Regions from separate parts of the Micromonospora sp. NPDC002411 genome, predicted to be linked through region 2. Evidence: riboswitches for the same ligand, from Rfam matches in the RefSeq annotation. Region 2 holds a riboswitch; the other holds the start of a gene.
What was found. A riboswitch is a leader RNA that binds a small molecule or an ion and turns the genes downstream of it on or off. The one in region 2 is predicted to bind cobalamin.

Region 1: linked by a shared signal. The riboswitch ahead of ACWCO3_RS24795 (CbtB domain-containing protein) and the one ahead of cobN (cobaltochelatase subunit CobN) in region 2 are both predicted to bind cobalamin.

Annotation. Positions count from the first base shown of each region.
Region 1 covers NZ_JBSFBM010000244.1:180-9,371, reverse strand. The annotation lists gene ACWCO3_RS24830 (enolase C-terminal domain-like protein) at 1-1,169, shown strand, start outside; gene ACWCO3_RS24825 (FadR/GntR family transcriptional regulator) at 1,177-1,902, shown strand; gene ACWCO3_RS24820 (aldo/keto reductase) at 1,912-2,910, opposite strand; gene ACWCO3_RS24815 (ATP-binding cassette domain-containing protein) at 2,951-3,769, opposite strand; gene ACWCO3_RS24810 (ABC transporter substrate-binding protein) at 3,769-4,821, opposite strand; gene ACWCO3_RS24805 (ABC transporter permease) at 4,862-5,869, opposite strand; gene ACWCO3_RS24800 (amidohydrolase family protein) at 6,380-7,258, opposite strand; cobalamin riboswitch at 7,517-7,671, shown strand; gene ACWCO3_RS24795 (CbtB domain-containing protein) at 7,706-7,909, shown strand; gene ACWCO3_RS24790 (CbtA family protein) at 7,900-8,673, shown strand; gene ACWCO3_RS24785 (histidine phosphatase family protein) at 8,670-9,192, shown strand, end outside.
Region 2 covers NZ_JBSFBM010000117.1:2,269-18,268, forward strand. The annotation lists gene ACWCO3_RS16065 (LacI family DNA-binding transcriptional regulator) at 1-594, opposite strand, end outside; gene ACWCO3_RS16070 (MFS transporter) at 755-2,005, shown strand; gene ACWCO3_RS16075 (aldo/keto reductase) at 2,079-2,981, shown strand; gene ileS (isoleucine--tRNA ligase) at 2,978-6,094, opposite strand; gene ACWCO3_RS16085 (hypothetical protein) at 6,403-7,071, opposite strand; gene ACWCO3_RS16090 (hypothetical protein) at 7,098-7,601, opposite strand; gene ACWCO3_RS16095 (hypothetical protein) at 7,666-8,376, opposite strand; gene ACWCO3_RS16100 (RNA polymerase sigma factor) at 8,369-8,824, opposite strand; gene ACWCO3_RS16105 (hypothetical protein) at 9,072-9,407, shown strand; gene ACWCO3_RS16110 (MBL fold metallo-hydrolase) at 9,419-10,135, opposite strand; cobalamin riboswitch at 10,454-10,630, shown strand; gene cobN (cobaltochelatase subunit CobN) at 10,891-14,559, shown strand; partial or broken gene ACWCO3_RS16120 (ATP-binding protein) at 14,556-16,000, shown strand, end outside.

The sequences.
Region 1 (9,192 bases), on a different contig from region 2:
AGCTCCTCGTGGGCATGGACGTGGCGACGATGGCGGCCGACATGGGGGCGGTCTACCGCCTCCTCACGTCCGACTCGCAGCTGCGGTGGCTCGGGCCCGAGAAGGGCGTCGTCCACCTGTCGCTCGCGGCCGTGCTGAACGCCTCGTGGGACCTGGTGGCCCGGCTCGCCGACAAGCCGCTGTGGCGGCTACTGGTGGACATGTCCCCCGAACAACTCGTCGACATCGCGGACCTGCGCTACCTGTCCGACGCGCTGACCCGGGACGAGGCACTGGCCATCCTGCGGGCCAAGGAGAGCACGAAGGCCGACCGCCTCGCCGAGCTCCACCGGACCGGCTACCCCGCCTACACCACCTCGGCCGGCTGGCTCGGCTACGGCGACGACAAGCTGCGCCGGCTGTGCCAGGAAGCCGTCGACAGCGGCTACGGCTACGTCAAGCTCAAGGTGGGCGCCAACCTCGACGACGACATCCGCCGCTGCGCGATCGCCCGGGAGATCCTGGGCCCGGACCGCAACCTGATGATCGACGCCAACCAGGTGTGGGACGTCGGCCAGGCCATCGAGTGGGTCACCGCCCTCGCCCGGTTCACGCCGCTGTGGATCGAGGAGCCGACCAGCCCCGACGACATCCTGGGCCACGCGGCCGTCCGCCGGGCCGTCGCCCCGATCGGCGTCGCCACCGGCGAGCACTGTCACAACCGGGTGATGTTCAAGCAGCTGTTCCAGGCCGGGGCCATCGACTTCTGCCAGTTGGACACCGGCCGGCTGGCCAGCATCAACGAGATCGTCGCCGTGCTGCTCCTCGCCGCGAAGTTCGACGTACCGGTCTGCCCGCACGCCGGCGGCGTCGGGCTGTGCGAGATGGTCCAACACGTGTCGGTGCTCGACTACGTCGCGGTCTCGGGAGATCTCACCAACCGCGTCACCGAGTTCGTCGACCACCTGCACGAGCACTTCACCGACCCGTGCGTCATCCGTGACACCGGCTCGGGCAGCGGCTACGTCCTGCCCGACCAGCCCGGCTACTCCACCCGGATGCGCCCCGAGTCGATCGCGCTCTACCGCTTTCCCGACGGCCACTACTGGGCGGCGGCGGACCCGACTACCGTGTCATCTCCGGAGCCGTACGTGATCGCGGGTGGGACGGCCACATCCGCTGGCCGCTAGGGGGACCATGTCACGCACTGACGAAGTGGTGAACGGCATCAAGCGGATGATCCTGGACGGGAAGTTCAAGCCCGGGGACCGCCTGCCGATCGAGAAGGACCTCGCCGAGTCGCTCGGCGTCTCGCGCGGCTCGCTGCGCGAGGGGATGTCGGCCCTGTCGATCCTCGGCATCGTCAACATCCGCCAGGGTGACGGCACGTACGTCACCAACCTCGACGCGCCGCAACTGCTGGCCCCGATGGGCTTCGTGGTCGACTTCCAGGGTCAGGGCGACCCGCGGCACATCCACACCGTCCGGCGGCTACTGGAGTGCGAGGCAGCCCAGCTGGCCGCGACCAGGATCACGGACGAGGCCCTCGCCCAGGCCGGGGAACTCCTCGACGAGGCAGCCCGGATGGTCGGCCAGTCACCGCAGGACCACGAACGCATCCTCGAGATCGACATCGCCTTCCACCGGATCATCGCCGTGCACGCCGACAACCCGGTGCTCGTCGGGCTCATCGAGGCGTTCGCCGGTCGCACCATCCGCGGGCGGCTCTGGCGGAGCCTGCACGAGGAGGGCGCGGACCGACGTACCCATGACGAACACGTGGCGATCCTGAAGGCCCTCGTGGCGCGTGACCCGGAGCGGGCCCGCACCCGGATGGCCAACCACCTGATCGGTGTGGAGGAGTCGTTGCACGGGTTGCCCGACGACGCCGACCCGACCAGCACCGAGACGACGCGACCCTGACCGCTGACGCTACTGCTGCACGTCGAGCAGCCCCGCCTCGTACAGCGCCGCCCAGAGCTGGTCCGGGACGTCGGTGTCGAATCGGCGCAGGGTCTCGGTCACCTGGACCGCGTCACGCACACCGACCACTGTCGAGACCACGGCCGGGTGCCGACGGACGAACGCCAACGCCGCCTGGGGCAGCGTGACGCCGTACGTCTGACAGACCCGCGCTATCCGCCGGGCCTGACCGACCACCTCCACCGGCGCCCGCTGGTAGTTGTAGGCGGCGTCGCTCGGCGGCAGGTCCCGGGCCAGCAGCCCGGAGTTGTAGACCCCGGCGATCACCACACCGACGCGGCGGGCCTGCGCGGCGGGTAACAGGTCGGTCAACGCGCCCTGCTCCAGCAGCGTGTACCGGCCGGCGCACATCACCACGTCAACGTCGGTCTCCGTCACGAAACGGGCCAGCATCGCGGACTGGTTCATCCCCGCGCCGATCGCGCCGATCACGCCCTGTTCGCGCAGCTCCACCAACGCTGGCACCGCCTCGTACGCGGCCTGCTCCCAGTGGTCGTCCGGGTCGTGCAGGTACACCACGTCGATCCGGTCCAGGCCGGTGCGTCGAAGGCTCGCCTCCACCGAGCGGTGTACGCCGTCCCGGCTGAAGTCCCAGACCCGTCGGTGATCGGCGGGCACGTCGAACCCCTCCGGGTCACGCAGGTGCGCGGTCTCCGGCGACGGCACGAGCAGCCGGCCGACCTTGGTGGACACCACGTACTCGGCACGGGGTCGGGAGCGGAGGGCGGCACCCAGACGCCGTTCGGACAGGCCGAGCCCGTAGTGCGGCGCGGTGTCGAAGTATCGGACACCCCCAGCCCACGCGGTGTCCACCGCGGCGGCGAACGCCTCGTCCGACGTCCTTCGATAGAGATTGCCGCCCTGCGAGGCACCGAATCCCAGTGGGCTGAACCGCACCCGTGGGCGAGCGGCATCCACTGTGGTCCGCCGACCGAGGGGGCCTGTCATCGGCCGCGCCAGCCGTCGCCGTCGGCCAGGACGTTCGCCGTCACCGCTCGTCCCGGTCCGTGCTGGTGCTCCCGGTCATCGCCGCCACCAGGTCGTCGGTGGTGACCTCGTCGGCGCGGAGTTGGGCCGCGCGGCGGCCGAGGCGCAGCACCTCGACCCGGTCGGCGATGTCGAGCACCTGCGGCATGTTGTGGCTCACCAGCACCACCGACATGCCGGCGTCGCGGGCGCGTCGGACGACGTCGAGAACCCGCCCGGTCTGGACCACGCCGAGCGCCGCGGTGGGTTCGTCGAGGATGACCACGTTGGTGGCCCAGATGATGGCGCGGGCCACCGCGACGCACTGCCGTTGCCCACCGGACAACATGGCGATCGGGGTGGTGACCCGTGGGATCCGCACACCGAGTTCGTCCAGGGCCGCCGCCGCGCCCTGCCGCATGGCGCGCTTGTCCAGCAAGCCCAGCCGACCGAGCGGTCCGGAGCGCAGGATCTCCCTCCCGAGATACAGGTTGGCAGCCACGCTGAGGTCGTCGGCGACGGCCAGATCCTGGTAGACGGTCTCCACCCCCGCCCGCCGGGCGTCGACCGGGGTCGAGAACTGCACCGGGCGACCGCCCACGAGGATCTCGCCCTCGTCCGGTGGGTGCACGCCGGAAAGCGTCTTGATCAGAGTGCTCTTCCCGGCGCCGTTGTCGCCGATCAGCGCGACGACCTCACCTCGGTGGACGGTGAAGTCGGCGCCCCGCAACGCCTCGACGTGTCCGAACCGCTTGACGATGCCGCGCGCTTCCAGGACCGGCGGTTCCCCGCCGGACGGCAGGTTGTCGGTGTCGGCGGTGGCCGCCGGAGTCGTTCCCATCACTGCACCGGAGGGTTGGCGCAGCTGGGCTCGAGCACCGCCTTGATCTCCGCCGAATCGATGTTCTCCTTGGTGACGAAGGTGACGCCGGTGTCGGCAGACGCGAGTGGCGCCTTGTCCCGGAGGTGCTTGACCATCTTGTCGACGCCGAAGTAGCCCATCTTGAACGGGTTCTGCACGACCAGCGCCGAGATCTGACCACTGCGCAACCCGGCGACCTCGTCCGGGGCGGCGTCCCAACCGATGATGACGATCTTGCCCGACTTGCCCGCCGCCTGGATGGCCTGGGCGGCGCCGAGCACGCTCGGCTCGTTGGCGGCGAAGATGCCCTTGAGGTTGGGGTTGGCGGTGAGGATGTTCTCGGTGACCCGCCGCGCCTCGTTGACGTCGCTCTTGCTGGGCTGCTGACCGACCAGCTTCAGGTTGGGGAACTGGGCGAGGCCGGCCTTGAAGCCGTCGACCCGCTCGGTGTTGGTCTGTGATCCGGGCTGGAACTCGACCAGGGCCACGTCGTGGTTGCCGGGGCCCAGCTCCTTGGCGAGCAGCTTCGCCGCCTCGGTCGCTGACGCGCGGTTGTCGGTGGCGAAGAGCGGGACGCCCGACGGCTGCGGGCTGGTGCCGGAGTCGATCATCGCGACCGGGATCTTGGCGGCCAGCGCCTGGTCGGTGGCGGGCGCCAGCGCGCTGGAGTCGGTCGCCGCGTAGACGATGCCGTCGACCTTCTTGGTGACGAAGTTCTGGATCAGGTTGACCTGGCCCTCGACGTCGGTCTCGGTGGTCACCCCGTCCCACTGGACGGTGACGTCCCCGGCGCGCTGCGCGGCGCACTCCGCGCCCGCCTTCACTGTGTTCCAGTAGTCGGCGCCGACTGCCTTCGGTACGACGGCGAGCTTCAACGGCCCGCTCGCGTCCTTCGTCGCGCCGTCGCCGCCGTCCCGGACCTCCACTCCGCCGCAGGCGCTGAGTAGGGCGGTGGCCGCGACCGCGGCCAGGATGGCCTGTGCACGAAGGAGACGCGTGCGCGCCGGTCGACTGGTGGTGGTGTGTGCCATGGTGTGTGTCCTTCCTCGTTCGGACTCGTGGAATGGCATGTCAACCCCGCGATTCCAGCCGCCGGCGGCGGTACTGGTCGAAGTAGACGGCGGCCCAGATGATCAGGCCGACGATCACCTGCTGGTAGTGGATGCTGATGTCGAGCAGGACGGCCCCGTTGCGCACCAGGGCGATGAGGAAGGCGCCGATGATCGTCCCGACGATCCGACCCTGGCCTCCGAACAGGCTGGCGCCGCCGATGACCGCGGCGGCGATGACGTCGAGCTCCAGCGAGATCCCGTAGTTGGGCTGGCCGGAGTTGACCCGGGAGGCAGCGATCATGCCGCCGAGGCCGACCAGCACACCCGCCAGCACGTACACCCCGGTCAGGTGACGGCCCACCCGGATGCCGGAGCGACGCGCGGCCTCCAGGTTGGAGCCCATCGCGTAGGTGTACTGGCCGAAGCGGGTCTGGGAGAGCAGGAAGGCGACCCCGACGGCGACCAGGACGGTGATCACGACGGCGAACGGGATGCCGATGATCTCCCCGTTGCCGAGCAGTTGGAACGACCGGGGCAGGCCGTAGACGCCGACCGCGCCGGTGATGATGAAGACCAGTCCGCGCCCGACGGACATCGTTCCGAGCGTCGCGATGAACGGCGGAATCCGGGCTGCCGTCACCAGCAGGCCGTTCAACAGCCCGGCTAGCGCGCCGACGCCGATCGCGACCGCCGTCGCCGCCCAGAGCGAGAAGCCGAGGTCGCGGACGACCATCGCTCCCAGCACACCGGAGAGTGCGGCCACCGACCCCACGGACAGGTCGATGCCCTTCGTGATGATGACCATCGTCTGCGCCGTGGCGATGATGGCGATCACCGCTGTCTGCGCCCCGATGTTGAAGAGGTTGTCAGCCGTCAGGAAGTAGGGACTCGCGATGGTCAACGCGATGAACAGGACGACCAACGCGGTGGCGGCGGTGAACTCGGAGACGGCGTGGGAGATCCGTTCCCGGAGCCAGTCACCGATGTCGCCGCGCTGCGTGCCGGCGGATGCCTCGGCGGTACTCATCGTCGGACCTGACCTCCCCATGCGTGGGGCCGGCACTCGACGGAGGACCCGCCGTCGTGCCGAGCACCTATGAGCGACCGAGCCTCCCCGCAGAGGAGAGGGCTTGGCGTGGACCTGCCGCACCGTGACGATAGATCGGATGTTTCCCTTGATCAGCCGTTACCATGCCATGCACCCGCGTGGGTTGCCAAGGTCTTACAACCATGTTTTGACATCGTTACCCGAGCCATCCCGCGCATACGTCTGATCAAATCGGCACAACTGCGGCCGAGCGGCGCGGCACCATCCGCCGACGGTTCGTCAGGGGACGCTGGACCAGCGACAGTCCACAATGGATCGACAGGCCCGGCCCCGACGACCATGCGCACCCCGCACCCTAGGGTGGCCCCCGGCTCGATCCGGCGGACCATCGCGAGCATGTTATCGATAACATGCTATGCCCGGTGGCGTTTGCGGGCACCACTTTCTCCACCGAACTCCCGGCCGGTCAACCGACGGCCCTCCGGCGGGTCACGACGCCGCGAGCCGGTACTCCCGGCTGGCTGTCTGTCGCCAGATCGCCGCGCGCTCGTCGTCGGTCAGCGGATCCAGCAGGTCGCCGAGCACCCTGACCCAGCGGGTGTACGAGGTGGCGAGCAGACACACCGGCCAGTCCGAGCCGAACATCAGCCGGCCCGGCCCGAACACGTCCAGTGCGTGCTCGACGGCCGGCCGCAGGTCCGCGACCGTCCAGGAACTGCCGCTCACCTCGGTCACCAGGCCGGAGAGCTTCGCCGTCGTGTTGGGTTCGGCGGCGAGCGCCCGCAGGTCCCGGGGCCAGTCGCCGAGGCCGCCGGCCCCGAGCGACGGCTTACCGAGGTGGTCCAGGACGAACCGGACCTGGGGCAGGTCGCGGACCAGCCGGGTGGCCGCCGGCAACTGATGATGGCGTACGAGCAGGTCGAAGGCGAGGCCGGCAGCACCGACCGCGGCGATACCCCTCCGGACGTCGGGGCGGTCGAGATATGCCGGGTCGGGCTCGGACTGGACCAGATGACGGATCCCGACGAGCCGCTCGCCACCCCGCGCCGCCCGAAGTCGCTCCAGGCGCTCGACGACATCGCCGGCGGTGAGGTCGACCCACCCGACGACCCCGGCGATGAGGGGGTCGTCGGCCGCGATCCCCAACAGCTCGGGCGTCTCCGACCGGGCCGCGACGGTCTGCACGACGACGGTCTGGGTGACTCCGGCGACCCGGGTCGCCGGGCCGAGGTCGACCGGGGTGAAGTCGTCGTCGATCGCGGCCATGGTGTGCGGGTCGATCCAGGGCTGCGGGTGCCGGGCTCGGACCCAGAGGTGATGGTGCGCGTCGACGATCCCCGGCTGCCGCACGGCCGCACCGGTCGTCATCGGACCCGTCCCGGCGCGCTCACGTCCACCCACCCCGCTCCGCCACTGGTCGGACCTCCGGCGAGGCCCGGTGCCGTCGACAGATTTTGCAGGGTGACCATGTTAGCGGTAACAGGGCAGGCGCAGGCCGCAGAACGCGCGTACCAGCCGGAACTCCCCAGCACTCCGGCCGGACGAATACCGTCGACTGGCCGAAGTGACGATGCGTCGGTGCCCGCACGTCGGCGAGCCGGCGGGTCGCTGTCCCGGACCGGGTTGACCGCCTGAGGCGGCACCGATACCGTCGACCCACTATCTGCGGCGACGCGAGGGAAGCCGGTGTGATTCCGGCGCGGTCGCGCCACTGTGAGCGGTTCCCCCACTTCGAGAGGGACCGCGAGCCAGGACGCTCGGTCGTCCGCAGCCTTGCGATGGGGACGCGTCATCCCCGGGGAGGTTCGTGATCACATGTCCAGTTCCACGTCCAGCCAGCCGTTGGTGAATCCCGCTGGCACCACGCGTCTGTTGTGGACGGTGTTGGCGACCGTCACCGCGCTCGCGCTGCTGGCCTACCTCGTCGCCTTCGACCAGGGCGCGGTGTCGCGCAGTGGCATGTACCTGCACGAGCTGATGCACGACGGCCGGCACCTGCTGGGTGTTCCGTGCCACTGACGGGTGCCACCGCTCCCCCGTTCGTCACCGTCCTCGTCCGCGGTCTGCTCGCCGGCCTGATCGCCGGTCTGCTCGCCGGGACGTTCGCCTATCTCGCCGGCGAACCGCACGTCGACGCGGCCATCGCGATCGAGGAGGCGGCGTCGGCGCATGCCGAGCCGGTCGCCGGTGCGCACGACCACGAGGATGCCCTGGTCAGCCGCAATGGCCAGCGCGGCGGCCTGTTCCTGGCCACCGGCCTGTTCGGTGCCGCGATGGGTGGCCTGCTGGCCACGGCGTACGTCCTGCTGGCACGCCGACGGCGGACCTACGACGACGGACGGTCGGGCCTGCTGCTGGCCGGCGCGGCGCTGCTCGGCGCGGTGGTCGTGCCGTTCCTCAAGTACCCGGCGAACCCGCCGGCGGTCGGCGATCCGGCCACCATCAACCAACGCACCGTCACCTACCTGCTGATGGTGGTGCTCGGTCTGGTTGCTGTGTGGGCGGGCTCGCTGGGCTACCGATCGGTCGGCGCGCAGGCACCGCTGTGGCAGCGCGTCGCCGCGGCGGTCGGCGGATTCCTGCTGGTCACCGTGGTCTCCTATGTGGTGCTTCCGTCGTTCCAGGAGGTCCCCGCCGACTTCCCCGCGACGCTGCTGTGGGACTTCCGGCTGGCCTCGCTCGGCACCCAGGTGGTGCTCTGGACCGGGATCGGCCTGCTGTTCGCGGCCCTGATGCACCACGACCGGCGTCGCCGGGCCGCCGCTGCACTTCCGGGCACGTGACCGCCACCAGCCTCCGGCTGGTCGCCCACGCGCACACCACTGCCCTGCGTCGGGCCCGCTTCGGCGGATCGGACGACGGCCTGGACGAGGGCGGCCTGCGTGCCGCCCTCGCCCTGGCCCAGGCCGGACGTGGGCACCTGGGCGTCGACGACGCCTGCGTGTCCAGTCCCGCCGCGGCGGCTACCGATACCGCCGACGCACTCGGTCTGCTGCCCACCATCGAGGCAGCGTTGGCGGACTGCGACTACGGCGACTGGACCGGACGGTCGGTCGAGGAGATCGCCGTCGAGCAGCCGCAGGCGCTGCACGAGTGGATGTCCGAACCGGAGTCCGCACCGCACGGCGGCGAGTCCGTCGCTGGGGTGCGGGACCGGGTCGGTGCCTGGTTGGACGGGCAACGCGGCGCCGACCGGCGGCTCACCGCGATCGCGCACCCGCTGGTGATCCGGGTCGCGGTCGTGCACGCCCTCGACCTGCCGTTGGCGACGTACCGGCAGGTGGACGTGGAGCCGTTGGCGA
Region 2 (16,000 bases):
CTGCGCGCAGGGCAACCACCGGGGGCCGGCCACCATGGCGATGCGGCGTCGACCCGTTGCGTACAGATGGCGCAGCACCGCCTCGGACCCGGCCACGTTGTCCACGTCGAACGACGGCACGCTCGCCGAGCCGACGCCGATCGAGACCACCCGGCCCCGCAGTGACCGGGGCACCGACTCCAGCAACTCCTCTGTGGTGTTGACCAGGATCACCCCGCACACGCTGCGATCGTCGAGCCGGGCCAGCCCGCCCGGGTCACCGAGCGGCAGCCAGTGCAACGCCACACCGACACCGGCGGGCGTGCACACCCGGGCCGCCGAACCGACGACCTGGTGCACGTACGGGTCGTCCAGCACCGCCGCGCTGGCCCCCAGCACCGCCACGACCATCCGCACTCCGCCGCCGCGGACCAGCGCCCGGGCAGCCGGGTTGGGCACGTAGCCGAGCTGGTCGACAGCCGCCGCGACCAGTTCCCGGGCCGCCGGCGAGGCGAATCCCGTGCCGGCGATCACCCGCGACGCGGTGGACCGGGACACCCCGGCGACCCGCGCGACGTCCTCGAGAGTTGCCGGTCGGTGTGCCGCTGTCGTCATCGTCGCCTCCCCGCCGAGGCCCGCCCGGTCGGACAAACGCCTGCTCACATCATGCCCCGGCGGACACATCAGCGGTAAGGGGCGGTTGCCGGTTGTGGTGGTAGCGCTCTCAGGTGTGCGATCGTCCCAGGAGATCACCCCGAGGAAGAGGACCCACCCCGTGAGCGCCCCCACCAGTCGACCCGTAGCCCCGGCTACCGCGCCGTCCGCGAAAGCGGTGCTGCTCGCCCGCAACGGCGTCGCGGTCACCTTCACCCTCAACGGGCTCGCCGTCGGCAGCTGGTTCTCCCGGGTGCCGGCGGTCCGCGAGGCGTTGGACCTCTCCGCCGGCCGGCTCGGGCTGCTGCTGCTCGCGATGAGCGTCGGCGCGCTGCTCGCCATGCCCACCGCCGGGCTGCTCGCCCAGCGTCTCGGTGCGGCCCGCACCGTCACCCTGGCCACCGGGGTGGTAGCGGTCGGCCTGACCGTGGCGGGGCTGGGTGCCACGATGACCGGGTCGTTCGCCGTCGTCGCCGTGGGCCTCGTCGCCTTCGGCTACGGCTCCGGCGCCTGTGACGTGGCGATGAACGTCGAGGGCGCGGCGGTGGAGCGTCGGCTCGGCCGCACGATCATGCCTCGTTTCCACGCGGGGTGGAGTCTCGGTTCGGTGGCCGGAGCGGCACTCGGCGCCGGGGCGGCCCGGTTCGACGTAGCGGTCGGCGCGCACCTCGTCGCGGTGGCGGTGGTCGTGTTGGCCGGTACGGTGCTCGCCGCCCGGACGTACCTGCCCCAGGGCATCGACTCCACCGGCGACCCGGCGGACGCCACCCCGGCCGCCCGCCGTCGGGCGCAACTCGCCGCCTGGCGGGAGCCGCGCACCCTGCTCATCGGGCTGTTTGTGCTGGTGGCGGCGTTCACCGAGGGAGCCGCCAACGACTGGCTGGCCGTCGCGTTCATCGACGGACGGGACCTCAGCGAGGCCGCCGGCGCGGCCGTCTTCGCGGTCTTCGTCGTGGGCATGACCGTCGGACGCACCGTCGGCACCGTCGCGCTGGACCGGTGGGGTCGGGTGCCGGTGCTCAGCGGCACCATCGGGCTCGCCGTGGTCGGCGCCGGCCTGGCCGTGCTGGCCGGCTCCGGGCCGGTGGCCGTCGTCGGCGTCGCGCTGTGGGGACTCGGCGCGTCGCTGGGCTTCCCGGTCGGGATGAGCGCGGCCGCCGACGACGAGGCGCACGCGGCGGTGCGGGTGAGCGTGGTCGCGGTGATCGGCTACACAGCGTTCCTCGGTGGCCCTCCGCTGCTGGGGCTGCTCGGCGACGAGGTCGGCACCCTGCGGGCCCTGCTGGTGGTGCCGCTGCTGCTGCTGCCGACACTGCTGCTGGTGCCGGTGCTGCGCCCGCCGCACGCCGTTTCGTCCGCCACTAAAAACTAACCCACTCCGCCGTCGAGCGGTATCGGGTGCGTGGCCGACTGCGTCACGTACCCGAGCTGGTTAGGGTCGCCGGATGCCAACCGACGAGATCACCGCCGCAGCGGCGGGCACCTGGACTTTGGGCGACCGCACCGTGCGCCGGATGGGCTTCGGCTCCATGCGGATCACCGCCGACCCCGACCCGGCCCGGGCCGTCGCGCTGCTGCGCCGCGCCGTCGAGCTGGGCGTCAACCACATCGACACGGCAGCGTTCTACGTCTCGCCCGGCGGAACCCTGCGAGTCGGCACCGGCCCGGCCCGCTACGCCACCGAGCTGATCCGCGCGGCGCTCGCCCCGTACCCCCAGGACCTGGTCATCACCACCAAGGTCGGCTTCGGGTACGACAGGGAGGCGGGCTTCACCGAGGCGTTCACCCCGGCGCAGTTGCGCGCCCAGGTGGAGGAGAACCTGCGTCGGCTCGGCCGCGACCACCTCGACGTGGTGAACCTGCGCCTCGGCCGAGGGCCCGGCGAGGTGCCGCTGACCGAGCGGTTCGGCGCGCTCGCCGACCTGCGGGCCGCCGGGCTGATCCGGCACCTCGGGCTCTCCAACGTCCGGCCCGAGCAGCTCGACGAGGTGGCGGGCATCGCGCCGGTGGTCTGCGTACAGAACAACTACGGGGTGGACGCCTACCGGGAGCAGGACGACGTCGTTCGGCTCTGCGGCGAACGGGGTATCGCCTTCGTGCCGTTCTTCGCGCTCGCCGGCACCGGCCGGGAGGCGGGCGCGAGCGCCGCGCAGGGCGAGGCCGTCGAGGCCGTCGCCCGCGCGCATGGCGTCACCGGGCACCAGGTACGCCTGGCGTGGACCCTGCACCAGGGCCCACACGTGCTGGCCATCCCCGGCACCGCGGACCCACACCACCTGGAACAGAACATCGCCGCCGGAGCCCTACGCCTGACCCCCGATGACCTGACCCGTCTCCACACCCCCTAGGCCCGCACGACGTGCACGACGATCTCCTGACCGTCGCCCACGGTGCCGGCGAAGCCCTCCGACACCGCGTCCGCGACCGTCAGCTTGAGCGCGAGGGTCTCGTGCGCGATGAGCTTCCGATGCGCGGAGATCGCCGCCGCGACATCGGCGGGCGCGGCGATCGACACCGTGATCCGGTCGGAGACCTCGAGACCAGCCTCGCGGCGGGCCTGCTGGACGATGCGGACGACGTCGCGTGCGACGCCCTCGGCTGCCAACTCCGGGGTGATCGCGGTGTCCAGCGCGATGGTCACTCCGCGCTGGGACTCCACCACCCAGCCGGTGCGCGGCACCTCCGTGATCAGGATGTCGTCCAGACCCACCTCGACCTGTTCGCCGTCGACCGACAGCGGGTACGTCCCGTTCGCCCGGACACCGTCGACCAGCTCCCGCGCTGACACGCCGGCGACGGCCTTCGCGACCTGCTGGGTGCGGTTGCCGAACCGGCGACCCAGTGTCCGGAAGTTCGCCTTGACCTGCACGTCGATGACTCCGCTCTGAGAGTCGAGCGGCTGGAGGATCTTGACGTTCAACTCGTCGCCGATGTCGTCCAGCAACGTCTGCGGGAGCACCGTGCCGGCCGGTAGTCCCACGAGCGCCCGGCTCAACGGCTGACGGATCCGCAGGCTGCTCGTCTTACGGGCGGACCGGCCCGCCTCGGCCAACGCCCGCGCCGTGGCGACCTGCGCCGACAACTCCGTGCTGATCACCGTGGTGTCGGGCGTGGGCCAGGTCGCCAGGTGCACCGACTCCGGTGCCGATGCGGCGCCGCGCCGGATGACCTGCTGCCACACCTCCTCCGTGATGAAGGGAATGAACGGCGCGAGAAGCCGCGTGAGGATGTCGAGGCACTCGTACAGGGTGGTGAGGGCGTCGGGGTCGCCCTCCCAGAAACGCTGCCGCGAGCGCCGGACGTACCAGTTCGACAGGTCGTCGATGAAGTCGGCGAGCAGCCGGCCGGCGCGGGCCGTGTCGTAGTTCCGCATCCGTTCGTCGACGGCGGCCGCGAGGGCGTGGACCTCGCCGACGATCCACCGGTCCAGCACCGGTCGTCGGGCGACCGGCTGCGCCAGGTGCGGCGTCCACGTCGCGTTCGCCGCGTAGAGGGAGAAGAACGCGGCGGTGTTCCAGTAGGTCATCAACACCTTGCGGACGATCTCGTCGAGCGGACCGGGACCGATCCGGCGCGGCGACCACGGTGAGCCGGAGCACGCCATGAACCAGCGCACCGCGTCCGCGCCGTGGGTGTCCATCAACGGGATCGGCAGCAGGATGTTGCCTAGGTGTTTGCTCATCTTGCGGCCGTCCTCGGCCAGGATGTGCCCGAGGCAGACGACGTTCTCGTACGGGGACCGGTCGAAGACCAGGGTGCCCACCGCCATCAGCGTGTAGAACCACCCCCGCGTCTGGTCGATCGCCTCGCAGATGTACTGGGCCGGATAGCTGCGCTCGAAGATCTCCTTGCTGCCCGGTACGTGGGGGTAGCCCAACGACGCGAACGGCATCGCCCCGGAGTCGTACCAGGCATCGATCACCTCGGGGACCCGGGTGGCGGTCCGGCCACAGTCCGGGCACGCGAAGGTGATCTCGTCGACGTACGGGCGGTGCGGATCCAGCTCGGACAGGTCGGCGCCGGCCAGCTCACCGAGCTCCGCACGGGAACCGACAGCTGTCACGTGGCCGTCCGGGCACCGCCACAGCGGCAGCGGTGTGCCCCAGTAGCGGGAGCGGGACACCGCCCAGTCGATGTTGTTCTTCAGCCAGTCGCCGTACCGGCCGTGTTTGATGTGCTCCGGGAACCAGTTCGTGTTCTCGTTCTCCCGGGTCAGCTGGTCGCGTACCTCGGTGGTCCGGATGTACCAGGACGGCTGCGCGTAGTACATCAGCGGGGTGTGGCACCGCCAGCAGTGCGGGTAGGGGTGCTCGAACGGCTCGTGCCGGAACAACCGACCGGACTCCTTGAGCCGGTCGATGAGCAACGCGTCGGCGTCCTTGAAGAACACCCCGCCGACCAGGTCGATGTCGTCGGTGAACCGCCCGTTCGGGGCGACCGGGTTCACCAGCGGCAACCCGTAGGCGCGGCAGACGGCGAGGTCGTCCGCCCCGAAGGCTGGCGCCTGGTGCACCAGACCGGTGCCGTCCTCGGTCGTGACGTAGTCCGCGAGGACCACGCGGTGCGCGTCCGGGATCTCCACCAGGTCGAACGGCCGCTCGTATCGCAACCCCTCCAGGGCCGATCCCGGCACTGTCGCCAGGATCTCCGCCTCCTCACCGAGGACCCGCCGGGCCAACGGCTCGGCGACGACGAACGTGCCCCGCTCGGTGCGGGCGAGGGCGTACGGCACAGTGGGGTGGACGGCGACGGCGGTGTTGGACACCAGGGTCCACGGCGTGGTGGTCCAGATCAGCAGTTCGACGTCGCGGTGTCCGGCTACCGCCTCGCGTAACGGAAACCGTACATACACGGACGGGTCGGTGACCGTCTCGTACCCCTGCGCCACCTCGTGGTCGGAGAGAGTCGTGCCGTCCCGGGTGCAGTACGGCGCGACCCGGAAGTCCTCCACCAGACGCCCGCCGTCGTGGATCCGCTTCAGTGACCACCAGACACTGTCCACGTACTCCGGGGACATCGTCTGGTACGGGTGCTCCAGGTCGATCCAGTAACCCATGCGTTGGCTGAGCTCGACGAACTCGTCCACGTGCCGCAGCACCGAGGTGCGGCACAGGGCGTTGAACTCGGCGACGCCCATCTTCTCGATGTCGGGCTTGCCGCTCAGCCCCAGCTCCTTCTCCACGGCGAGCTCGACCGGCAGGCCGTGGCAGTCCCACCCGGCGCGGCGTGGCACCGAGAAGCCGCGCATCGTCCGGTAGCGGGGGAAGAGGTCCTTGAACACCCTCGCCTCGATGTGGTGGGTGCCCGGCGTGCCGTTGGCGGTCGGCGGCCCCTCGTAGAACACCCACGGCGGACCGTCGGCCGTCTGCTCCAGGCTCCGGTTGAACACGTCGTTGGCCTGCCACCACCCGATGACCGCACGGTCCATCCCACCAAGGTCGATCCTGGTGGGCAGTGGCACGAATGGCGACTTCGATGGACCGTCCGGCACCGACGTTCTCCCTACACTCCACGTCCGCTCACGCGGGCATCAGCTCACTGCCCACGCGGGGACGAAGCGTCAGGCGTATGGCCAGGACTCCGCGGTACCACCCCGCTTGCGCCCCGGTGGTGCGGGCGCCGCTCGATTTCGCGACGTGACGTGCCGCGACGTCCGGTTCTACTGGGGCGTTGACGTGCCCGTTCTTCCGGAGGCTCCCCGGTGATGGCCGGATCGGTGCCGATGCCGTCGAGCATAGCTGTCCGTGCGCAGCGCCAGTGGCCGGAGTGCTAGGCGTGCAGCCAGACGCGGAGGGAGCCGGTGGTGGTGAAGCCGGTGGAGAGCGCCAGCGTCAGGTCCGGGGTGGTTTCGTAGCCGACAAGCGGTGCTCCGGGCACGGTGGCGCACACCGCCTGCCAGATCTCCCGGGGATCGTCGCTCTGGGCGAACAGGTTGGAGACGCCGTAGGTGCCTCCCTCGCCGCTGAGCACCGCACCGCCGGTGATCACACCCCGGTCGTCGTGGCGGGCGAGCACCTGTACCCGTGGGTCGGTCAGGAGCGCGGGGCGGAACACGTCCCCACCGCCGTGGGCAGCGGCCCAGGCCGCGAACTGGTCGGGTGTGGTGACCGGGGCCAGCGGTGTGTCGACAGGTGGTGCCAACGGTGGCCGGTGGATCCACTGCGCGTCGAAGAGCACCCGGAAGCCGTACCCGGACAGGTCGAGGTCGGCGAAGCTGTCCTTCACCGACGCGCCGGGCCCCACGTCGATCCGGGCGAGCAGGGCCTCGGCGTCGATGCCCGGCCGCAGGGTGACCGCGTCCGGGTACCAGGGTGGCGAACGGCGGGGGACCGACCAGGCGTCGGCGTCGGTACGGCCGGTCAGCCCATGGCTGCCGCAGACGATGTCGCACCACTCGGCGTTGTCGTGGGCCGCCGCCGCCCGTGGGTCCTTCAGCACGCCCGGCAGCCTAGGCGGCCGTGCGCTCACGGCGCGTAGACCAGGTGCATCGTGTCGGTGTGCGCGGACCAGCGCAGGTCCAGACGCCAGCAACCGGCCTGGGGCACGTCGATGATCGACGGACCTGGTCCGCCGGCGACCTCCCGGGTGACAGTGGTGTCGGTCCCGTCCAGCGTCGCGGTGATCACCAGAGTGGCCGGTGCCGTCGGGTCGGCCGAGGTCGTGGAGGCCTGGGCCACCCACAGGATCTTGTTGTTCGACCCGTCCTTGCGGTGCTGCCGCAGCGGGTGGGCGAACAGCACCGCCACGATGTCACCCTTTGCCCCGAAGACGTGCGGGACCCGAGCGTCGCCGCTGAAACCGGCGTCCGCCCAGTCGGGCAGAGGTCCCGTCTCGACCCGCGCCGCGCAGGCGCTCGCCGTGGTGGCGGCGGCGCTCGTCGGCGCCGCCGACCCGCCGTCGCTCGTGGCCGTGCAGCCCGCCAGCAGCACCACGGACATCGCCAGCGTCAATCGTCCCCGTGAACCCATCTCACCCCTCCAGTGCGCGTCGACTCGTCGCACAGTCAGGACACCGGTCGGGCCGGTCAGGTTCCTAGCGCAGCGACCTGGCGATCTCGATCGCCTCGGCCTTGCTGAGGGAACCTTCGAGCCGGTAGCTCACGTCGGCGTCCTGCCAGATCAGTGTCGAGGCGGCCAGTCGGGCGGTCTCCTCGCGGACCTCGCCCGCACGGTCCACGTACGACAACACGTGTGGTCGGTCGACCCAGATGGCGAAGTCACCGTCGACCTGCGTCCACTCCGCCCCCGGCGGGGTGACCTCCTTGTGGAAGGCCAGGTTGAGGCGACCGTCGAACGCGTCGATGCGCAGCGCGCCCCCGTCGTAGAGCAGCGTCGCCACCCGGCAGACGCCCGAAGGGTCGGGGTCGGCGACCAGCACCCGCTCGGGCGGACCCAACGACGCCGGTAGGCGGATCGGGAACCGCACCGCCCGCTGCGCCTCGTCCAGGGCGGCGGTCCGCTGCGCGGGCAACGGCGACGGGGTGCCGGCGGCCGGCGTCGGGGCGGACGAGGTGGCGATGCTGACACCGGCGAAGCGCAGCAGCCCGGCGACGGCGTCCGCGACGGCGGCCCGCGTCGGCGGCACCAACGCGACCAGGAGGGCGACCAGCGCCGCAGCGGCGAGCGGACGCCACCGGCGCACGGGCCTGTCGAGTCGTACGCGGACACGGGCGGTCACGTCGGGCGGCTCGGGTGTCTCCAACCAGGCGGACAGGTCGCGCAACTCCCGTTCGAGGTCACCCATGCCGGACCTCCTCCCGGTCGAGAAGGCCGCGGAGTTTCGCCAGCGCCCGGGAGGTGCGCGACTTCACCGTCCCCCGGGGCCAACCCAGTGCCGCCACCGTCTCCTCCTCGGTGAGATCGAGGAAGTACCGACAGACGATCACCTCGCGGTCCCGTACCGGCAGTTGCCGCAGGGCCCCGACCAGCGCCTCCCGGCGCTCCCCGGCGAGGACCGCGCCGACCGCCCCGTCCTCGGCGATCTCGGACGTCGGGTCGGCCGCCGCCGCCCGCAGGACGAGCCCGTCCCGCCGGCCCCGGGACCGGTGCAGGTTGCGGGTCTCGTTGGCGACGATCGCGAGCAGCCACGAGCGGAAGGACGACTCGCCCCGGTAACGGGACAGCTTGCGGTACGCCTTCACGAACGCCTCCTGCGTGACGTCCTCGGAGTCCGAACCCGCACCGAGCAGCACCGCCGTCCGGTACGCGGACGCGGTGTGCCGGGCGACCAGGAGGTCGTACGCCTCCAGGTCACCTGCCCGAGCGCGGGTGACGAGAGCGTCGTCGTCCAGGGGAGGCCTCCGTTCGGATCACACTCATGACACCGCGCGGGCGTCGCGGGTTCCACCCGGCGCGGGTCAGGTTGCTCCCACCCGGCGTGCAGCGTATTGCCAGGATTCGGTGGTGCACTGGGAGAGGTGTCGAGGAGAGGGGCTGGTCATGAGCTGGTTCAATCGCCGGGCACGGGGTGCCGAGACGACCCCGACGAAGCTGGACCGGGAGGCGACCCGCGAGGACCTCGCGGCGCTGGAGGCGTTCGTCGCCAGCCGGCGGGGCGTGGAGTTCTACCTGGAGCCGGAGACCACGGCGACGGACACCACTGTGGTGGCGATCGCCCACGACGGTGAGTGGATCCGCCGGCGCACCGGTACGCCCCGGGCGGCGGGGACGATCGCCCGCAAGCACGCGGTGCCGCTGTACGAGGCCGCCCGCACCGGCTACCCGGAACGGATGCGGGTGTGGAACCGCGCCCACCCGGAACGCCACGCCCGCTGAGACTCGCCTGCTCAGGCGTCCTCGACGGCTGACCGGGCCTGTTCAGCGGTCATCGGCTCGGCGTGGCTGGAGACGTACCAGTGGTAGTCGTCGTCGAGCAGTCGTCGGACCAGGCCCAGGTCGAGGCCGTCCTCGGGTCGGCGCAGATGGGCCGGCGGCGGGTAGAAGCAGTCGCCCAGCACCATGACACCCGAGTCGGGCACCAGGACGACGGTCGAATCCGGGGCGTGCCCACCACCGACGTGCCGTAGCGCCACACCGACGGGCAACTCGTCGGCATCGGTGAAGGTCCGGGTCGGTGGTAGGACCGCGAAGTCCTCCCAGGAGTCCACCGCCCGTGCCCGCGCCCGGAAGCTCGGGCCGAGGCGAGGGTTGGTTCGTACCTGCTCGTCCAGGTAGTGGTGGCTCCACGGCCGGGCGGCCTCGGCGCGCAGCAGCGGCACGGCCGTCTCGTGCCCGACGATCTCGACACCGGGCCAGGCGCAGGCTCCCCAGACGTGGTCCCAGTGGTGGTGGGTGTAGACGAGCCAGCGTGGTTGCGGTAGCCCGGCGGCGGCGAGCGCGACCTGGATCTCGCGGGCGTGCGCGGGGCTCTGCCCGGCGTCGATCATCACACTGCCGCGCTCGTCGACGACGACGGCGACGCCGGCCTGGACGGCCTCCGGGTCGGGATCGCCCGGACAGATCCAGACACGGCCGGCCAGGTGGTGGAACTGCGGGGCGACCATGGTGATCGACCTCCGGGATTGATCGTGGACGCTGGTGCGGCGTTTTCCGATCCTAGGTGAGGGTGCCGCCCGGCACCGTCCCACCGGACGATCGGCGCAGGCCAGAGCAGGTTCCGGCCATCCTTTGCTCTGCATACCTGGAGGCACCGGTGACGGTCCGTGCCCGGTGCGCATAGGTGTGCAGAGCAAAGGGCGTGGGGCATTCATCCGGGGCATTGCCACAGCGCGCCTCCGCTGTCGCAGTGATCGCTGAAGCTCGATGGATGGCGGCCGCCTGGCCGGGTCGGAGCGGCGTTGACCCGCAGCGGAGGGGTGTGGCAGCATTCGCGGCCTGACGGCAGTGAAGGAAGTCGGTGCGATTCCGACGCGGTCCCGCCACTGTCACCGGGGAGCGATCCCCCCTCGTGAGTCACGGCCGTGTGTCTGCGGTTGGAAGGCCGGGGGAGAGCGTCGATCCGGAAGCCAGGATACTTCGGCCGTCGGGACGTACCCCAGGGCGTGGACACCCGAGGAGGACCCGATGACGCACGGCGTCTCATTCATCGACGAACTTCGTCATGACTCGCACGGCGGGCGATGCACAGTGCCCGCGACCGGTCACGCCCCGTTGAGCTGAGCGCCGCCCGCCGCCGACCGGCCCCGCCGCTCGCGTCCGCGAGCCGTCCGCCCCGCCGTCGTACCGGCTGACGCCGCACCCACCCGCATCGTCGCGGTCACCCTCGTGGTGGCCGGGGCGTCACTCCCCGGAGCCCGCCGTGCGCATCCTGCTGCTGTCCACCGCCGACACCGACCTGCTGGCCGCCCGCGCCAGCGGCGCCGACTACCGGCTGGCCAACCCCGCCCGGGTCGCCGCCGACGAGGTGCCCGCCCTGCTCGACGGCGTGAACCTCGTCGTCGTACGCCTGCTCGGCGGTCGACAGGCCTGGCCGGAGGGCCTCGCGGCGGTGCTCGCCACCGGCGTGCCGACTGTCGTGCTCGGCGGCGAGGCGCTGCCCGACGCGGAGCTGATGGCCATTTCCACAGTGCCGTCCGGGGTCGTCACCCAGGCGCTCGCGTACCTGGTCGAGGGCGGGCCGGACAACCTGGGGCAGCTGGCCCGGTTCCTCTCCGACACGGTGCTGCTCACCGGCGAGGGGTTCGACCCGCCCACACCCACCCCGGCGTACGGCGTGCACCGTGAGTACCCCACGAATCCCGAGCAGCCCACCGTCGGGATCGTCTTCTACCGGGCGCACGCCCTCGCCGGTAACACCGGCTTCGTCGACGTGCTCGCGGACGCGGTCCGCGAGGCCGGCGGCAACCCGCTGCCGATCTTCTGCGGCTCGCTGCGGGGGCTGACCACAGGATCCGGCCCGCTCGGGCTCTTCGCCCGCTGCGACGCCCTGCTGGTCACCGTCCTCGCGGCGGGAGGCGCGGTCGCCGCGGACGCCTCCGGGGGCGGCGACGAGGACGCCTGGGACGTCGGCGCCCTGGCCGCCCTGGACGTGCCGATCATCCAGGCGCTCTGCCTGACCAGCACCCGGAAGCAGTGGGCCGACAGCGACGCCGGGCTGTCCCCGTTGGACGCCGCGATGCAGGTGGCCATCCCCGAGTTCGACGGCCGGATCATCACCGTGCCGTTCTCGTTCAAGCAGATCGACTCCGACGGGCTCTCGGTCTACGCCGCCGATCCCGAGCGCGCTGCCCGGGTCGCCGGGATCGCGGTGCGCCACGCCCGGCTGCGGTACCTTCCCAACCCCGACAAGCGGGTCGCCGTGGTGCTCAGCTCGTACCCCACCAAGCACTCCCGGGTCGGCAACGCCGTCGGGCTGGACACCCCGGTCTCGGCGGTCCGGCTGCTCGCCGCACTGGCCGAGGACGGCTACGACCTGGGCGACGCGCCGCCACCCACCGACGGGGACGCGCTGATCCACGCGCTGATCGCCGCCGGTGGGCACGACGTGGAGTGGCTCACCCCGGAGCAGTTGGCCGCCGCCGAGGCCCGGATACCGGGGGACACGTACCGGCGGTGGTTCGACCAGGTCTCGGCCGAGCTGCGCGAGCGGATGCGGGAGCACTGGGGTGAGCCGCCCGGCGAGCTGTACACCGAGGGCGGGGACATCGTGCTCGCCGGTCTGCGCTTCGGCAACGTGGTGCTGCTGATCCAGCCGCCCCGCGGCTTCGGGGAGAACCCGATCGCCATCTACCACGACCCGGACCTGCCGCCCAGCCATCACTACCTGGCCGCGTACCGCTGGTTGGCCACGCCGGCCTCCGACGGCGGCTTCGACGCGGACGCCGTGGTGCACCTGGGCAAGCACGGCACCCTGGAGTGGTTGCCCGGCAAGGGTCTCGGTCTGGCCGCCGACTGCGCGCCCGACACGGTCCTCGGTGACCTGCCGCTGGTCTACCCGTTCATCGTCAACGACCCGGGCGAGGGCACCCAGGCCAAGCGGCGGGCACACGCCGTGGTCATCGACCACCTGGTGCCGCCGATGGCCCGCGCCGAGACCTACGGCGACCTGGCCAAACTGGAACAACTGCTCGACGAGTACGCCACCGTGCAGGCCCTCGACCCGGCCAAGGTGCCCACCGTCCGGGCACAGATCTGGGACCTGGTACGCGCCGCCGAACTGCACCACGACCTGCACGCCGAGGCGATGCCCGACGCGGACGACTTCGACGACTTCGTGCTGCACCTCGACGGGTACCTGTGCGAGGTCAAGGACGTGCAGATCCGCGACGGCCTGCACATCCTCGCCGACGCGCCCACCGGGGAGCCCCGGGTCAACCTGGTCCTCGCGGTGCTGCGCGCCCCGCAGATCTGGGGTGGCGCACACGCCCTGCCCGGCCTGCGGCAGGCCCTCGCCGTCGCGTACGGCCTCGACGAACAGGAACTGCTCGCGTCACCGGGACAACGACTGGCACTGCCCAGCGCGTTGACCGACGTGGTGGACGGGCCGGCCGGCACCGCCGCCGACGCTGTCGACCTGATCGAGGCCCTCGCCCGGCGGCTGGTCATCGGCATGGAGACGCTCGGCTGGGACGCCGACACCGTCGACACGGTGGTCGCGGAGGTGACCGGGCAGCCGATCCCGGACGTCGCCGCGGTGCTGCGCTTCGCCGCCACCGAACTGGTACCCCGGCTGGACCGCACCACCGACGAGCTGACCAACACCCTCGGCGCGCTCGACGGCCGGTTCGTGCCCCCCGGCCCGTCCGGCTCACCCACCCGGGGCCTGGTCAACGTGCTGCCCACCGGCCGCAACTTCTACTCCGTCGACCCGAAGGCCATTCCCAGCCGCAACGCCTGGGACGTCGGGGTGGCCCTCGCCGACTCCCTGCTGGCCCGGCACCTCGCCGACACCGGCGCGTACCCCCGCTCGGTGGGTTTGACAGTGTGGGGCACCAGCGCCATGCGCACCCAGGGCGACGACATCGCCGAGGTGCTCGCGCTGCTGGGCTGCCGCCCGGTCTGGGACGACAGGTCCCGACGGGTCACCGGCATCGAGGTGGTGCCCACGGCCGAGTTGGGCCGGCCCCGCGTCGACGTCACGGTGCGCATCTCCGGCTTCTTCCGCGACGCGTTCCCGCACGTGGTGGCGCTGCTCGACGACGCCGTGCGGCGGGTCGCCGCCCTGGACGAGCCGGCCGAGGAGAACTACCTGCGGGCGCACGTCGCCGCCGACCTCGCCGAGCACGGCGACGAGCGGCGGGCCACCGCGCGAATCTTCGGCTCGAAGCCCGGGGCGTACGGTGCCGGGCTGCTGCCGCTGATCGACGCCCGGACGTGGCGCAGCGACGCCGACCTCGCCGAGGTGTACGCGGTGTGGGGCGGCTACGCCTACGGCCGGGGCCTGGACGGGCGGGAGGCGCGGGCCGACATGGAACGGTCCTTCGCCCGGATCTCGGTGGCGGTGAAGAACCAGGACACCCGCGAGCACGACATCGTCGACTCCGACGACTACTTCCAGTACCACGGCGGGATGGTGGCGATGGTCCGTCACCTTACCGGCACGTCCCCGCAGGCGTACGTGGGTGACTCGGCGATGCCGCACGACGTGCGGACCCGCACGCTGGGCGAGGAGACCCGGCGGGTGTTCCGGGCCCGGGTGGTCAACCCGAAGTGGATCGCCGCGATGCGCCGGCACGGCTACAAGGGCGCGTTCGAGCTGGCGGCCACAGTGGACTACCTGTTCGGCTACGACGCCACGGCGGGTGTCGTCGACGACTGGATGTACGAGCACCTGGCCGCCGCGTACCTCTTCGACGACACCACCCGGGAGTTCCTGGAGAAGTCCAACCCGTGGGCGCTGCGCGGCATCACCGAGCGGCTGTTGGAGGCCGCCGACCGGGGGCTGTGGGCCAAACCGGAACCGGCCACCCTGGACCGGCTCCGCGACACCTACCTGGCCAGCGAGGGCGATCTGGAGGACCGGGTGTGAGCGCGAGGAGTGAGCCGGTCTTGCGAGCCCCGCAGTCGCGAACGAAAGAAGGCACAGTGACGACGTACCCGTTCAGTGCGGTGCTCGGCATGGAGGACATGCGGCTGGCGCTGCTGCTCAACGCGGTGTCCCCGGCGATTGGCGGGGTGCTGGTCCGGGGCGAGAAGGGCACCGCCAAGTCCACCGCCGTACGCGCGCTCGCCGCGCTGCTGCCCCCGGTCCGCCGGGTCGCGGGCTGCCGATTCGGCTGTGATCCCGCCGAGCCGGACCCGGCCTGCCCGGACGGGCCGCATCCGACCGCCGCGACCGCCGAGATCCGCCCGGCCCGCCTCGTGGAGCTGCCGGTGGGCGCCGCCGAGGACCGGGTGGTCGGCTCACTGGACCTGGAGAAGGCCCTCGGCGAGGGTGTACGCGCCTTCGAACCGGGTCTGCTCGCCGCCGCGCACCGGGGGGTGCTCTACGTCGACGAGGTGAACCTGCTGCACGACCACCTCGTGGATCTGCTGCTGGACGCGGCGGCGATGGGCCGCAGCCACGTCGAGCGGGAGGGCGTCTCGGTCAGCCACGCCGCCCGGTTCCTGCTGGTCGGCACGATGAACCCGGAGGAGGGGGAGCTGCGCCCCCAGCTTCTCGACCGGTTCGGGCTGACCGTGGAGGTGGGCGCCAGCCGCGATCCGGAGGTCCGGGTGGAGGTGGTCCGCCGTCGGCTCGCCGCCGACGCCGACCCGGCCGGGTTCGCCGCCCGCTGGGCCGACGCGGACGCGGAGATCGCCGGCCAGGTGGCCGCCGCCCGTCGCCGCCTTTCCGGGGTACGCCTGCCGGACGCCGCGCTGCGGCAGATCGCCGAGGTGTGCGCCGCGTTCGACGTGGACGGGATGCGCGCCGACATCGTCACCGCCCGTACCGCTCTGGCGCACGCCGCCTGGCACGGCCGGGACCGGGTCACCATCGACGACGTACGGGTGGCGGCTCGGCTGGCCCTGCCGCACCGCCGCCGCCGCGACCCGTTCGACACCCCCGGGCTGGACGAGAAGCGCCTGGACGAGGCGTTGCAGCGCGCCCAGGACGCCCACCCCGACGACCCCGACGACGACGGCCCGGACGATAGTGGCCCGAACGACAGTGGCCCGAACGGTGGCGGCCCGGGTGGCGGGGGTCCGAACGGTGGTGGTGGTCCGCAGGATCACGCGACATCCGACGGTGAACCCGTCGACCACAGTGGATCCGGCCCGGCCGGACCCTCGGCGGCCGACGGCGACGCCGGTCCGACCGACGGCCCCAGTGGGACCGACGACGCGCGCTCGGCGGACGACCGAGGTGGGCACGCCCAGCACGGCGGCCGGGAAGCGCCGGACCGTGGCGACGCCGACCCGCGCCGGGGGCGGGACGGTGGCGCGGACGCGCAGCCGGTGGCCGTACCCCGGGGTGGGTTAACCGCACG